One region of the Paractinoplanes abujensis genome, then DNA from elsewhere that is predicted to be linked to it. Evidence: riboswitches for the same ligand, from Rfam matches in the RefSeq annotation. Region 1 holds a riboswitch; the other holds the start of a gene.
What was found. Region 1 has a riboswitch for ZMP and ZTP ahead of BKA14_RS38155 (bifunctional 5,10-methylenetetrahydrofolate dehydrogenase/5,10-methenyltetrahydrofolate cyclohydrolase). Riboswitches for the same ligand answer to the same signal wherever they lie in the genome.
Positions count from the first base shown of each region.

Region 2: another riboswitch for ZMP and ZTP. It lies ahead of BKA14_RS28745 (glycine hydroxymethyltransferase); the one in region 1 lies ahead of BKA14_RS38155 (bifunctional 5,10-methylenetetrahydrofolate dehydrogenase/5,10-methenyltetrahydrofolate cyclohydrolase).

Region 1 covers NZ_JACHMF010000001.1:8,279,678-8,285,008, forward strand. The annotation lists gene BKA14_RS38140 (APC family permease) at 1-353, shown strand, start outside; gene BKA14_RS38145 (class I SAM-dependent RNA methyltransferase) at 350-1,588, shown strand; gene BKA14_RS38150 (carbonic anhydrase) at 1,648-2,334, shown strand; gene BKA14_RS38155 (bifunctional 5,10-methylenetetrahydrofolate dehydrogenase/5,10-methenyltetrahydrofolate cyclohydrolase) at 2,321-3,193, opposite strand; ZMP/ZTP riboswitch at 3,209-3,292, opposite strand; gene dxs (1-deoxy-D-xylulose-5-phosphate synthase) at 3,454-5,331, shown strand, end outside.
Region 2 covers NZ_JACHMF010000001.1:6,290,050-6,295,380, reverse strand. The annotation lists gene BKA14_RS28750 (cation:proton antiporter) at 183-1,733, opposite strand; ZMP/ZTP riboswitch at 1,778-1,878, shown strand; gene BKA14_RS28745 (glycine hydroxymethyltransferase) at 1,897-3,321, shown strand; gene BKA14_RS28740 (L-dopachrome tautomerase-related protein) at 3,390-4,460, shown strand; gene BKA14_RS28735 (DEAD/DEAH box helicase) at 4,481-5,331, shown strand, end outside.

The sequences.
Region 1 (5,331 bases):
CCGTGGTCGACTCGCCCTATCGCGAGATCACCGGCCCGATCATCGACTTCGTCAAGGGCGTACGGCGGGGGTCGCCGCGCGACGTGGTCACCGTCTTCGTGCCCGAATACGTCGTCGGCCGCTGGTGGGAGAACCTGCTGCACAACCAGAGCGCGTTGCGCATCAAGGGCCGGCTGCTGTTCGAGCCGGGCGTGATGGTGACCAGCGTGCCGTGGCAACTGCGCTCCAGCCAGGACCGTGACCTGGACCGCTTCGACCAGAGCCTGACCCGGGTGCCCGCGCGTGGCCCCCGGGTGCGACCCCCGGCCGAGCCCACGCCGCCGGCCGACGACACCAGCGAGGCACGCTCGTGAACGAACTGCAGGAGGGCGACCTCGTCGAGCTCACCGTGGGCGCCCCGGCGCACGGCGGGCACTGCGTGGCCCGGGTCGGCGGTGAGCACGGCCAGGTCGTGTTCGTCAGGCACGCGCTGCCCGGCGAGCGGGTGACGGCCGAGATCACCGAGCTGCACAAGGGGTTCGCGCGGGCCGACGCGGTCACGATCCACGAGCCGTCGCCGGACCGGGTCGAGCCGCCCTGCCCGTACGCGCGTCCGGGCCTGTGCGGCGGCTGCGATCTGCAACACGCCTCGGGCGACGCGCAGCGACGGTGGAAGGCGGCCGTCGTCGAGGAGCAGCTGCGGCGGCTGGCCAAGCTGACCTACGCCGTACGGGTCGAGGAACTGCCCGGTGGCCTACTGGGCTGGCGCAGCCGGGTGCGGTACGCCGTCGACGCGGCCGGGCGGGCCGGGCTGCTCAAGCACCGCTCGCACGAGGTGGTGGCGATCGACCGGTGCCGGATCGCGCACCCCGGCCTCCAGGCCCTCGACCTGCTGCAGCGGGAGTGGCCCGACGCCGACGCGCTGGAGGCGGTCGCGAGCACCGGCGGCGACGTGACTGTGCTGGCCCGCCCCACGGGCAGCGGCAAGACGCTGCCGCCGGACGATCCCGCCGAGGGCACGACGCTGGGCGGGGGCGGCCGGGTGCGGCTCACCGGCCCGGGCGAGGTGACCGAGCGGGCGGCCGGACGCGAGTGGCGGGTGCCGGCCGAGGGCTTCTGGCAGGTGCACCCGGCGGCGGCCGAGACCCTCGTGTCCACCGTGGTCGAGATGCTGCGCCCGGCCGCTGGGGAGACCGTCTGGGACCTGTACGGCGGGGCCGGGCTCTTCGCCGGGGCCGTCGCCGAGCACACCCACGGGCGTACGACGGTGGTCGAGGCCTCGCATCTCGGGGCGGCCGCGGCCCGGGAGAACGTGACCGCCGAGGTCGTCGAGGCCCGGGTCGACGCCGCGCTGTCCCGCCGCCGCGTCACCGGGCCGGTCGACCTGGTCGTGCTCGACCCGCCCCGCGCGGGGGCCGGGGCCAAGGTGGTGCGCTCGGTGGTGGCGGCCGGACCGCGGGCGGTGGCCTATGTGGCCTGTGACCCGGCCGCGCTCGCCCGCGACATCGCCACGTTTCGTGAGCTGGGCTGGAATCTGGTCACGCTGCGCGCCTTCGACTGCTTCCCGATGACCCAGCATGTGGAGTGCGTCGCTCTGTTGGAACCCTGACAGCCGGGGTGGTCCCAGATCAATAGACTCCGATCGCTTTCGCAGATCGGAGAAGATCCATGTCCATCGGACGTCGTTCCCTGCTCGCCGCGGGCGCCACCGCGCTCGCCGCGACAGTGGTCCCCACCGCGGCCCACGCCAGTGCCGAGCCTGCCTCGCCCGGCACCTACGACGAGGCCATCCGTGAGCTGCTGCGCGGCAACCGCCGCTTCGTCACCGGCCACCTGCGTCACCCGCACCAGAACGTCGCCGCGATCCACCGGCTGGCCGCGGCCCAGGACCCGTTCGTCATCACGCTCGGCTGCGCCGACTCCCGCGTACCGTCGGAACTGCTCTTCGACCAGGGCCTCGGCGACATCTTCGACAACCGGGTGGCCGGCAACATCGTCGACGACCTGCTGCTGGGCAGCATGGAATACGCCGTCGAGCACTTCGACCCGCCGCTGCTGCTGGTGCTCGGGCACGAGCGCTGCGGCGCGATCTCGGCCACGGTCGACATCCTCCGCAGCGGTGGCGAGGCCCCGGGGCACATCGCCGCCATCGTCGACGCGCTGACCCCGATCGTCGAGCCGGTGCTGAGCCTGCCCGGCGACCCGGTCGAGAACGGCGTCGTGGCCAACGTGCGGGCCCAGGTCGCGGCGCTCACCGCGAGCAGCCCGATCATCCGCGAGAAGGTCGAGGCCGGCCACCTCGGCGTGGCCGGCGCGCGTTACGACCTGGACACCGGGAAGGTCACTCTGCTGTAGCGACGGCCCGCTCGGCGGCGGTGATCGCGTTGCGGAACAGCATCGCCACCGTCGTCGGGCCCACCCCGCCGACCCGCGGGGTGATCGCCCCGGCGACGGCGGCGCACTCCTCGGCGACGTCGGGCAGCAGACGCTTGCCCTCGTAGCGGACCCCGGCGCCGATCACCGTGGCGCCCGGCCGGACGTGCTCGGGCTGGATGATGCCGGGCACCCCGGCCGCGGCGATCAGGATCTCGGCCCGCTTGGTGTAGCGCTCCCAGTCGGGCACACCGGTGTGCACCACGGTGACGGCGGCGTTGGCGGTGGGCCGCTTCTGAGCCAGCAGCATGGCCAGCGGACGGCCCAGGGTGGCCCCCCGGCCCAGGATGACGACCTCGCGCCCGGCCACCGGGATCTCGTAGTGGGCCAGCAGCGCCTCGATGCCGGCCGGGGTGCAGGGCAGCGGGCCGGGCAGGCCGACGGCGAGGCGGCCCATGTTGAGCGGGTGCATGCCGTCGACGTCCTTGTCGGGGTCGAGGGTCATCAGCGCCGCGTCGTAGTCGAGGTGGGCCGGGATCGGGTACTGGATGAGCACGCCGTGCACGTTCTTGTCGGCGTTGAGCTCGGCCACCACGTCGAGCAGCTGCTGCTGGGTGATGTCACCCGAGAGGTGCCGGTGCGGGGAGTCGAAGCCGAGCTCGGCGGCCTGCCGCTGCTTGATCCGGATGTAGCCGGCGCTGGCGTCGTCGTCGCCGACGAGCACGGTGGCCAGGCTGGGCGTCACGCCCTGGGCCTTGAGCTTGGCGGCGCGCTCGGAGACGTCGGCCAGCACGGCCTCGGCGACGGGCTTGCCGGGGAGAAGTCGGGCTTCTGAGGACATGCGACCACCTTGTCGCACGGGGGCCCAGGCGGTCGACTCCCCGTGACAGGCTCCCCGATGGTGTATCCATCCCCGGTGCCGCCAGTCGCCGTGGCTACCAAGGATGCCCGACCTGTCCAGGGCCGCCCCGGCCGGGTTGTTACTGTGCGGTAGATCACGGGAGATCGCAGGTTACGGTGATGCGTCGGTTGTGTGTAGGACCCGAGGAGGGCCCAACGGCTGGGATGCGCGGTCGCGACACGCCGATAGACTTTGCCCCCATGAGCGAATCCCTCCCCGCCCCCGACGGCATCCTGGCGACCGTCACCGAGCCCGGTGACCTCAAGCGCCTCAGCCCCGAGCAGCTGACCCTGCTGGCGGCGGAGATTCGCGACTTCCTGGTGGCCAAGGTGTCGCGCACCGGCGGCCACCTCGGCCCCAACCTCGGCGTGGTCGAGACCACCCTGGCCCTGCACCGCGTGTTCGACTCGCCCCGGGACCGGATCCTGTTCGACACCGGCCACCAGGCGTACGTGCACAAGATCGTCACCGGCCGGCAGGACGGCTTCGACCTGCTGCGCCGGCGCGGCGGACTGACCGGCTACCCGAGCCGGGCCGAGAGCGAGCACGACTTCATCGAGAACTCGCACGCCTCGACCGCCCTGTCCTACGCGGACGGCATGTCCAAGGCGTTCGCCCTGCGCGGCGAGGACCGGCACGTCGTGGCCGTGGTCGGCGACGGCGCGCTCACCGGCGGCATGTGCTGGGAGGCCCTCAACAACATCGCCGCGGCCAAGAACCGCCTGGTCATCGTCGTCAACGACAACGGCCGGTCGTACGCGCCGACCATCGGCGGCCTGGCCGACCACCTCTCCACGCTGCGGCTCAACCCCGGCTACGAAAAGGTGCTCGACCTGGTCAAGGACGCGCTGGGCTCGACACCGGTGGTGGGCAAGCCGGTCTACGAGGTGCTGCACGCGGTCAAGCGCGGCATCAAGGACGCGGTCAGCCCGCAGCCCATGTTCGAGGATCTCGGCATCAAATACCTGGGCCCGGTCGACGGGCACGACGTGCAGGCCATGGAGTCGGCGCTGCGCCGGGCCAAGGGCTTCGACGCGCCGGTCATCGTGCACGCGGTCACTCGCAAGGGTTACGGCTACCGTCCCGCCGAGCAGGACGAGGCCGACTGCCTGCACAGTCCGAGCAGCTTCGACGTCGAGACCGGCAAGTCGCTGGCCGCCTCCAAGCTCAAGTGGACGAGCGTCTTCGCCGACGAGCTGGTCAAGATCGCCGACGACCGGCCCGATGTGGTGGGCATCACCGCCGCCATGGCCGAGCCGACCGGCATCGCCGCACTGGCCAAGAAATACCCCGAGCGCTCGTACGACGTGGGCATCGCGGAGCAGCACGCGGTGACCAGCGCGGCCGGCCTGGCCATGGGCGGCCTGCACCCGGTCGTGGCGGTCTACGCCACGTTCCTCAACCGCGCCTTCGACCAGGTGCTCCTCGACGTGGCGATGCACGAGCTGCCCGTCACGTTCGTGCTCGACCGGGCCGGGATCACCGGCCCCGACGGCCCCAGCCACTACGGCATCTGGGACATGAGCGTCTTCGGTGTCGTGCCCGGGATGCGGATCGCCGCCCCGCGCGACGAGGCGACGCTGCGCGAGGAGCTGCGCGAGGCTCTCGCCGTCGACGACGGCCCGACGCTGGTCCGCTTCCCGACCGGCGCCGTGCCGGCCGCGTTGCCCGCGCTGCGCCGGGTCGGCCAGGTCGACCTGCTGCGGGAGGACGAGCGCAAGGACGTGCTGCTGGTCGCGGTCGGCTCGTTCGCCGGGCTGGGCCTCGAGGTCGCCGAGCGGCTGGCCGAGCAGGGCTTCGGGGTCACCGTGGCCGACCCGCGCTGGGTCCGCCCGGTGCCGATCGAGCTGACCGGCCTGGCCGCTCAGCACCGCCTGGTGGTCACGCTGGAGGACGGCATGCGGGCCGGCGGCGTGGGCGACGCGGTGGCCAGCGCCCTGCGGGACGCGGGGGTCGAGGTGCCGCTGCGCGACTTCGGCGTGCCGGCCGGGTTCCACCCGCACGGCACGCGGGCCGAGATCCTGACCGAGCTCGGACTCACCGCGCAGGACGTGGCGCGCGGTGTCACCGAGTGGGTG
Region 2 (5,331 bases), 2.0 Mb from region 1:
TTGCGTTATCCACAGGCATCACGACGAGGCGTCGCTGCGCCGCTAGCCTGGCGACCCGATGCGATGGCGCTGAGACCGGGGTGGGGGTCACTTGGGCGGGGCCCTCACCCCCTTGCCTCGGTCGGGCCGGGGCGGTCGTCCGGACGGACCGGCAAGCGACAACAGGTGAGCCGCGCGTGGCCCTAGTCGCCGGTGTGGCGGGCGGCCTGGCGCAGGTCGACGTCCTCGATCAGCTCGCGGGCGATCTCCTCGGGCAGCACCCGGTCGCGTACGGCCTTGCCCAGCGCCAGCCGCTGGGCCTCGAAGGACGCGTCGACGTCGGCGGCCGGCTGTGATGCCGCCTCGGCCGCCAGTTCCCGGCCGCGTGCGCGCAGCCGTTCGGTCTCGGCCCGTTCGGCGGTCACGTCGATGTTGAGCTTGCGGGCCAGCCAGCCGATAGTCGTGCCCTGCAACAGCAGTGTGCCCAGCGTGACGAACAGGGCGATGGCCTGGATGGCGTCGCGACCGGGGAACTCCTGGCCCGACGCGGTGTGCTCGGGGATCGAGGCGGCGGCGGCCAGCGTGAGGATGCCACGCATGCCCGTCCAGCCCACCAGCACCATCTCCTTGGTGGTGGGCGCGGGCAGCGGCACCCCGCCCCGGCGTTCGTGCCGTTCGCGCCAGCGCTGGTAGCGGGCCCGGAAGTAGACGTCGGACTCGGCCCGGCGCTCCGTCCCGATCTCCTTGAGCCGCCAGCGCCCGAAGATGACGAACACGCCGGCCAGCCGCAGCACGATCGCCGCGACCAGCAGGACGGCCGCCGCCACCAGGGTGCGGGCCAGTCCCGGGTTCTCCGACTCGGCCAGTTCCGCCAGCACGAACTTCAGCTGCAGGCCGATGTACGCGAAGACGAACGTCTCGAGCAGGAAGTCGAGCACCCGCCAGACCTGTTCCTCCTGCAGCCGCGTCCGGTAGCCGCCCGGGTACTGATGTTGCGGGTCGAGCGTCAGGTTCACGCTGATCGAGAAGGCGGCCATGACCACGGCCAGGATGCCCGACGCGTGCACCTCCTCGGCGGCCAGGAACGCCGTGAACGGCACGAGCAGCACCAGTGACGTCTCGAGCGTCGGGTTCTGCAGCCGTTTGCGGATGCGCAGCGCGCCGTAGGCGAACAAGGCGCCGATGCCGAGCCCGATCGACGCCGTACGGAGAAACTCCAGGAACCCACCCGACCAGGTGGTGTGCTCACCGTTGACGGCGGCCACGGCGATGCTGAACAGGGTCAGCGCGGTGGCGTCGTTGACCAGGCTCTCGCCGGTGAGGATCGTGGTGGCCCGTTGCGGCAGCCCGATCTCGTCGCCGTGCGAGACGGTGGTGATCGTGTCGGGTGGGGCCAGCACCGCGCCCAGCACGAAGGCGACCGACAGCCCGAGCGTGGGCAGCAGCCACGACGACAGGAACCCGAGCGCGCCACAGGTGACCGCGACCAGCAGGACGCCGAGCGCCCAGATGGATCTGATGTTGGCCCCGAAGTTGGCGAACGAGGCGCCGCGGGTGGCCGAGTAGAGCAGCGGCGGGATGACGATCGCGAGGATGACCTCGCTCTCCAGCTCGAGGCGGGGCACCCCCGGGATGAACGACGCGGCGGCCGCCAGCACCACGATGATCATCCCTGGCTCGACCCCGCGGCGTCGTGCCATGGACGAGACGAAGATGCCCAGGCCGATGATGAGCAGGATCTGCACGCCGTTCACGATGATCAGGCTAGTGCCCGGGTCCGGCCCGCCGGGTATGCTCACCGACGGGCCGTGACTGGCGCGTCAAGGTGGTCAACCATCGGGGAGCGGCTCCGACGCCGAGCAGATCGGCGACGACCTGCCGTGCGCCTGGGCCTCTGCACAGTGATAGAGAGGTCCCATGTCCGAGCTGAACGCCGAATCCACCGCATTTCGCTCCGCCCTCGACGTGGTCCGGTCCGTCGAGCCGCGCATCGCCGACGCCATCGCCAAGGAGCTGACCGACCAGCGCGAGTCGCTCAAGCTGATCGCGAGCGAGAATTACGCCTCGCCGGCCGTGCTGCTCGCGATGGGCAACTGGCTGTCCGACAAATACGCCGAGGGCACGATCGGGCGCCGCTTCTACGCGGGCTGCCAGAACGTCGACACGGTCGAGTCGATCGCCGTCGAGCACGCGAAGGCCCTGTTCGACGCCCCCTACGCGTACGTGCAGCCGCACTCCGGCATCGACGCCAACCTCGTGGCCTACTGGGCGATCCTGGCCGACCGGGTCGAGGTGCCGTACCTGCAGAAGTTCGAGAAGCGTCAGATCAACAACCTGACCGACGCCGAGTGGGCCGAGCTGCGGCAGGCCTTCGGCAACCAGCGCATGCTGGGCATGTCGCTCGACGCGGGCGGCCACCTCACTCACGGCTTCCGGCCCAACATCTCGGGCAAGATGTTCGACCAGCGCTCGTACGGGGTCGACCCGGCCACCGGGCAGATCGACTACGCGGCCCTGCGCGAGACGGCCCGCGAGTTCAAGCCGCTGATCATCGTGGGCGGCTACTCGGCGTACCCCCGGAAGGTGAACTTCGCGACCCTGCGTGAGATCGCCGACGAGGTGGGCGCGACGTTCATGGTCGACATGGCGCACTTCGCCGGTCTGGTCGCGGGCAAGGTGTTCACCGGCGACTTCAGCCCGTTCCCGCACGCGCACATCGTCACCACCACCACGCACAAGTCGCTGCGCGGCCCGCGCGGTGGCGCCGTGTTCGCCCAGCCCGAGCTGTCCGAGCAGGTCGACCGGGGCTGCCCGATGGTGCTGGGCGGCCCGCTGGCCCACGTGATGGCGGCCAAGGCGATCGCGTTCGCCGAGGCCCGGCAGCCGTCGTTCGCCACCTACGCCCAGCAGATCGTCGCCAACAGCCAGGCGCTGGCCGAGGGCCTCACCAAGCGGGGCGTGCAGCTGGTCTCCGGCGGCACCGACAACCACCTGGTGCTGATCGACGTGCACCCGTTCGGCCTGACCGGTCGCCAGGCCGAGCAGGCCCTGCTCGACTCGGGCGTGGTCACCAACCGCAACGCGATCCCGAACGACCCGAACGGCGCCTGGTACACCTCGGGCATCCGGGTCGGCACCCCCGCCCTGACCTCGCGTGGCCTGGGCGTGGCCGAGATGGATCAGATCGCCGAGCTGATCCACACGGTTCTGGCCGGCACCACCCCCGACGCCACGTCGAAGGCCAAGTTCCACCTCGACCCGGCCGTCTCCGACCGCGTCCACAAGCAGGCGGCCGAGCTGCTGGCCGGCTTCCCGCTCTACCCCAGCGTCGACCTGGGCTGACCGACGTCCTGAGGCTCCAGGTCCGTCCTGGAGCCTTAGGGCTCGCCTCCGCGGGTATGCGGCGCGGCGTGAGCGATCAAACCCTCGAAACCGTCCACCTCTTCAAGGCCGGCCCGATGCCCACCGGGGTCGCCGTCTCCCGCAACGGCCGCATCTTCGTCAACTTCCCCAAGTGGGGTGACGACGTCCGGTACACGGTGGCGGAGATCCGCGACGGCGAGCCGGTTCCCTATCCCGATCTCGACTGGAACACCCCGAACGGCGACGCCGACCCCGAGGCGCTGGTCTCGGTGCAGAGCGTGGTCGTCGACCCGGCCGACCGCCTGTGGATCCTCGACACCGGCAGCCCGATGTTCCAGCCCACCGAGCACGGCGGCCCCAAGCTGGTCTGCGTCGACCTGACCACCGACCAGGTCGTCCGCACCATCCTGTTCGACCCGGACGTCGCCCTGCCGACCACCTACCTCAACGACGTGCGGTTCGATCTGCGCCGTAACGCCGCCTTCATCACCGATTCGGCCGATCAGGGGCCCAACGGCCTGATCGTGGTCGACCTGCACACCGGCCAGGCCTGGCGGCGGCTGCACGACCACCCGTCGACCAAGGCGCTGCCCCCGGCCGACATGCTGCCGATCGTCGAGGGCCGGCCGTTCCTGGAACGGCCGAAGGACGGCCCGCCGAGCCCGGTCACGATGGGCGCCGACGGCATCGCGATCGCCGCCGACGGGTCGCGCGTCCACTACTGCCCGCTGATCTCGCGGCGCTGGCACAGTGTCTCCGCCGACGCGCTGTTCGACCGGGGGATGAGCGACGCCGACGTGGCCGCCACCGTCGTCGACGAGGGCGACAAGGGCGGCGGCTCGGACGGGCTCGAGACCGACGACCAGGGCCGGTTCTACCTCACCGACTGGGAACACCGGGCGGTGCTGCGCCGCAACACCGACGGCTCCTTCGAGACCCTGGCCCACGACCCGCGGCTGCTCTGGCCGGACACGATGGCGGTGGCCGACGGCTACGTCTACGTGACCGCCAACCAGCTGCACCGCCAGGCCAAATACCAGCAGGACGAGGATCGCCGCGAGTACCCGTACGCGTTGTTCCGCATCCCGATCGACGCCGGGCCGGTCGCGCTGCGCTGACGGCGGTAACCTCGGGCGCGATGGTGCCGTCGCGTGTGCTCGAGGTGCTGGCCGAACTGGCTCCGGCGGGGAACGACCGTGAGCTGGACGTCAGCCGGGGTGGCCCGCTGATCTGGCTGGACGACGCGGAGAAGGTCGGCCGTACCAGGGAGGCCAACCGGCTCGCCGCGATCGGGGCGCTGCACCGGGAGGAAAGGCCGCTGCGCCGCGGCTGGGGGTTCCTGGTCGGGCGCACCGAGGTCGAGGGCAAGCCGCGCAAGATCCGGGTGCCGTTGCTGAGCCAGCCCGTGCAGCTGGAACGCGGACTGCTCGGCTACCGCATCGCCCCGGCAGGCGACGTCGAGATCACGCCGCTGATCGCCGACCGCGCGCTCGCGGCCGCGCTGGAGGCGGCGCCGGGGGTGGCCGGGCCGGGCTGGCTGGAGGCGACCGGGAGCAAGGCGTGGCTGTGGTCGGCCGCCGAGGCGACCGGGCTGCCGGTGGACGCGCTGGCCACCGGGCGCCGCGCTCCCGACGACCGGGTCGTGCTGGTGCCGGAGCCCGCGCTGTTCGTGGTGCGGGACGTCTTCGGGGCCGGTCTCGCCGACGGCCTGCGCAGCTGGGCGGGCCGCGACCTGGCGGGCACGGCCCTGGCCGCGCTCTACGACACCTGTGCGGAGTCCGAGGAGGACCATGCGGACGTGGTGTCGCCGCTGCCGCTGAGCGAGGCGCAGGCGGAGGTGGTGCGCCGGGTGCGCACGGCCCCGATCACCGTGGTCTCGGGGCCGCCGGGCAACGGCAAGAGCCACACCGTCGTCGCGGCCGCGCTCGAGGTGGTGCACCGCGGCGGGTCCGTGCTCGTGGCCACCCAGTCCTCGCATGCCGCGGAGGT